Regions from separate parts of the Pelorhabdus rhamnosifermentans genome, predicted to be linked through region 1. Evidence: riboswitches for the same ligand, from Rfam matches in the RefSeq annotation. Region 1 holds a riboswitch; the other holds the start of a gene.
What was found. Region 1 has a riboswitch for molybdenum cofactor ahead of Ga0466249_RS17190 (aldehyde ferredoxin oxidoreductase C-terminal domain-containing protein). Riboswitches for the same ligand answer to the same signal wherever they lie in the genome.
Positions count from the first base shown of each region.

Region 2: another riboswitch for molybdenum cofactor. It lies ahead of moaA (GTP 3',8-cyclase MoaA); the one in region 1 lies ahead of Ga0466249_RS17190 (aldehyde ferredoxin oxidoreductase C-terminal domain-containing protein).

Region 1 covers NZ_JAHGVE010000016.1:31,946-34,345, forward strand. Annotated here, with positions in the region: gene Ga0466249_RS17190 (aldehyde ferredoxin oxidoreductase C-terminal domain-containing protein) at 1-1,105, opposite strand, end outside; molybdenum cofactor riboswitch at 1,150-1,257, opposite strand; gene Ga0466249_RS17195 (HesA/MoeB/ThiF family protein) at 1,381-2,112, opposite strand; gene Ga0466249_RS17200 (MoaD/ThiS family protein) at 2,113-2,349, opposite strand.
Region 2 covers NZ_JAHGVE010000015.1:68,578-70,977, forward strand. Annotated here, with positions in the region: gene Ga0466249_RS16815 (GNAT family N-acetyltransferase) at 1-34, shown strand, start outside; gene Ga0466249_RS16820 (MBL fold metallo-hydrolase) at 1-837, shown strand, start outside; molybdenum cofactor riboswitch at 1,016-1,145, shown strand; gene moaA (GTP 3',8-cyclase MoaA) at 1,266-2,246, shown strand; gene moaC (cyclic pyranopterin monophosphate synthase MoaC) at 2,246-2,400, shown strand, end outside.

The sequences.
Region 1 (2,400 bases):
CTCCTTCAACAGCCGTCGCGATAGCAACAGAAACATCGATAGCATCTACACCGAGATCATCCATAGCACGGTCAATGTAAGCAATATCATCCAAGTCTTGAATACCCGCGCCAGCGCCCAAAGCCCAGACAGTTTCATACTCAAAACCACTAGTAATATATTTTCCCTTCTTATCAGGATACCACTGAGAGCAGCGGATGATACACCCTGCATGACAACCGTGAGATACTTTGCCCTCGCCCCCTCGCTCAGTGATTGTGGCATTGAGCGTTTCACCAGAAAATTTGTCATTCCAGTCAATACGTCCCCCGGTAAAATTTCGGGCAGGCAATCCACCCGCTTCATTCAAGAGGTTGACAAGCACATCTGTACCATAGGCAGGTAAAGCTTTACCTGTAACAGGATGAGTAAGAAGCGCCTTGGCAAATACTTTTGCCGCTGCTTGAAATTCTGCCGGATTCGCGATCGTCACGCCAGGTGCACCCGTATCGTCAATAACGAGAGCTTTTACCTTTTTGGAACCCATGACTGCCCCCAGACCGCCCCGCCCCGCACTGCGAATGTGCCCTTCGGGATCTTTAAATGAGATGTTGGCAGTAGGCAAGCGATATTCACCAGCCGGACCAGCCAGAGCGATACCCACTTTCGCACCATATTTTTCACTTAAAACTTCAATTGCCTGATAGTTACCACAGCCGCCAATAATTTCAGCAGGAGCCTCATCAATCGTTACGCCATTTATATCAATTTTAATTACGTAGAACTTGTCTTCAGCAGGCATTCCTTCAATAACAAGAGCTTTGATACCGAGTTTAGCCATCTTTTGAGAAAAAGTTCCACCCGTGTTACTTTCCTTAATGGTGCCTGTCAAGGGGCTCTTGGCGCCTACAGAGAGTCGACCAGACTGAGAAGCCGTCGTGCCGCCAAGTAATCCAGGGGCAAATATCAGCTTATTGTTTTTTCCTAGTGCATGGCAAGTCGGCTTCACTTCATCGTTAACAAAGTTAGACGTAAGACAACGGCCTCCCATGCTTACGTACTTCTCTGGAACCTCATTCATTGCAACTGCTTTTTCCGTCATGTTCACGCGGATAAACTTTTTCATAATAGCCCTCCTCAATTATTTAATTTGGATTATAACAAAAGGAAGCCCGTATAAACGGACTTCCTTTGCGCAATGGCAGGTGCGAAAATTCCTTTTCGCACCCTGTTTACTATTACCGAGCTGGCAATAGTAAATCGGAACTCTTATTAAAATACGTTCGTTTCAAATTGCTAAACTCCTGCAAAGAAAAACTGTTATTAACAGTTTTTTCGTACTTTTTCGCCATTCTTTATTATTCCATTGCTGGGAATCTTTCCTGGTTTTCCTCAATAATATTATTTCATATTCAAAATATCAAAAATGTTCAGTTCCGTATCAAAATACAACATTTTATTACGAAGGGGCTCCCCGATTCCAGTAATAATTTTCACCACTTCCTGTACTTGAAGCGAAGCCGCTAAAGCTGGAGTGGCCGACGGGTTTCCCAACACCACTTCCACACCCCGATTTGTTTCAGGCACAACCTTATATAGATTTCCAAGACTCCGATCCCCCGGCATGATGGTCATGACTTGACCTGTAAATCCGGCAATAGCCGCATATACAAGTGGTATACCTAACTGATTGGCGACACTCGCCAATAACAGCCGAGAATGAAAATTATCCAGAGCATCCACGATGACATCCAAACCACCAAGCAAGTCTTCAGCATTTTTTTCATCCAGCATAGCATGAACGGCTTCTACTTGGACATCACTATTAATCGCAGCGATGCGCTCAGCAGCAACACTCGCTTTATTAACACCTAGATTTTGCTCGTTAGAAAGAATTTGGCGGTTGAAGTTATGGCGAGCAAACGTATCGCCATCAATAATCTTTAGGTAACCTATTCCCATCCTCGCCAACAATTCAATGACTGTACCCCCGAGACCACCCGCACCAACGACTGCCACTCTCGCTTGCAGCAAACGTGTCTGTCCCTGAATTCCAACGGTACCTTGATTACGCAAATAACGTTCTGGCATTTCATCTTTAGCTAAGAGCTTTAAAGATTCTTCGTTCGACATTTAGCCACCTCCTACGGGCGGAAACAGACCAACCCGATCACCATCAGTTAATCGCTCATCAAACTCACGACCTAAACCATTTATCATAATCAAGTGAATCTCTGCCGGGTCCATTTTCAATTGTTTTACTAAATCAAGCACAGTAATACGCTCAGGTACCGTGAGCGATATGATTCCGTTCAAACTATTAGGCGCATAACGCCGCAGAGTCGCATATAAACGCACTTCCAATACCATATACAAGTCACCTCCAAGAATTATTGAACTGAGAACTCTACCCCATCATTC
Region 2 (2,400 bases), on a different contig from region 1:
GCCCATGATGACGGAAAGAAGGACGGTGATATGACCATGGTCGAAAAGACAGTTAGAGATTTTACGATTCTTGGCTCGGGAGCCGGTCCGGGTATTCCTTCTTTTTTCTGTGATTGCTCGGAATGTCGCGAAGCCAGGCATAATCCTAAAATCAGCCGAACTCGTAGTGGCGCATTGATTCGAGATGGCCGTTACCAGATTTTAATTGATGCTTCACCAGATCTTAGGCAGCAGCTTATTTGTCAAAATATTACCTGTTTTGATGAAGTTTGGCTGACTCACTGGCACTACGATCATTTTGGCGGATTGGGAGAATTGGAGTATTATGTGCGGCTTAATCGAAAAAAAAGTATACTGTTTCGGTTGCCGCCTAGTGCGGTGGAATCGTTTCAAGCCGCTTTTCCCCAGCTAAGCGATGTGATGGAGATTCGGCCCTGGAAATTCGGCGAAACGGCTGTTATCAAGCAATTACAGATTACGCCACTGCCAGCGGAGCATGGCATTGAAACAGCTGGAATTTTAGTGGAATCGCCTAATGTGAAGCTCGCTTATTTTACGGATACGGCTGGATTGCCGTCGACCAGTGAAGAGCGCGTGAGAAATGCAGACTGGCTTATTTGCGATTCTACGTTTTATGGGGATAACTGGTATCCCCGGGCCCATATGTCAGTCCATCAAGCTATTGCGTTGGGAGAAAAAATCGCAGCGAAGCATACGGTTTTGACGCATTTATCGATTCATTACGCGCAAGCTGTAACGACAAGGGAACTGAAAGAAAAACTTGCATTGTATCCGGCGGTAGATATTGCTTATGACGGAATGAATGTAAAATTATAAAAAAATTGTCTAACAAATCGTTATGGAAGATTGTGTGAAGTTTATTGAGCGTGCCGAGGTTAAAGTGGTAGATATTACTGGCGGAGTGGGATAAATATGAAAAAGTGTCTGGGAGCAGCTATGCTGGTCCTGCCTTCACCAGTCTGGGTGATCGGGAGTTATGGTAATCATAAAAATTAGACATGAAAATCTCCGAGTTATACTGCCTAACGATTTCTAAGGCAGCATGGCCTGGGCCGATAGGTCCACAGGGTAATGAGAGAAATCTTATTGCCTCCTGTTTGGAAAGGAGACGTTTCTGAGAGCTTTAGAAAATAAAGTTTTCGTACGTTTCCTGTACGAAAATTTTATTTTTAAAGCTCTATTTTAGTGAGTATTCCCTGTCATTTCCTATTTTCATGTTGATTAAAATGAAGGGAGCAATATTTATGCTAGATAATTATGGACGAGAAATTGATTATTTACGTGTTTCAGTGACGGATCGCTGTAATTTGCGGTGCCGCTACTGCATGCCAGAGGAAGGTGTGGAAAACATTGGTCATCCGGGAATTTTATCCTTGGAGCAAATTGGCCGGGTTATCGCTGTTGCCGCCAAACTGGGAATTCGTAAAATTCGGTTAACTGGCGGGGAGCCGCTGGTGCGGAAAGGGATTACGAAGTTGATTCAATCAATTTCCCGGATTTCACAAATTGAAGATATTGGGATGACGACAAACGGAACTTTATTTACTGGTATGGCCAAAGAATTAAAGGCTGCCGGGCTTACCAGGATCAATTTCAGTCTGGATAGTTTACAGGAAGATCGATTCCGTTATATTACCCGGCGCGGAGAGCTATCACAGGTGACTGCGGCGATTGAAACAGCACTGGAAATTGGCATGACACCGGTAAAACTCAACGTAGTTGTTATGCGGGGCATCAACGACCAGGAAATTTCGGATTTTGCCAAACTGGCTTATGATCTACCTTTGCACGTACGGTTTATTGAATTTATGCCGATTGGCGATTTGCCCTTTTTTCAAAAAGAACGGTTGATGGGGGTAGATGAAGTGAAAAAAATTGTAACGCGAAATTATGAGCTTCTTACTGGACTGACCGTACGGGGGAGCGGGCCAGCAAAAAGCTACAATATCCAAGGCGGTAAGGGAAGCATTGGTTTTATCAGTCCCATGAGCCATTACTTTTGCGGTGAGTGTAATCGGATTCGAATGACGGCCGACGGGAAGTTGCGGGGCTGTTTGTTTGGCAAAAAGGAAATCAATCTGAAACTTGCCTTACAAAATCAGGTAAATGACGAGAAACTAGCGGAATTACTCAAAAAAGCGATTCAGGAGAAACCGAATCGACATCATATGTCCGAAGGCTGGGGGGCAGATAATGAACGCAAAATGTATCAAATTGGGGGATAATGATGGAATTTACTCATTTTAATGAAGACGGTCATGCCAAGATGGTGGATGTAAGTGAAAAAAAAGATACAGTGCGAATGGCCATTGCCAAGGCAGTGGTCCAGATGCTACCGGAAACGTTGCAGCTGATTAAAACCGGCGGAATAAAAAAAGG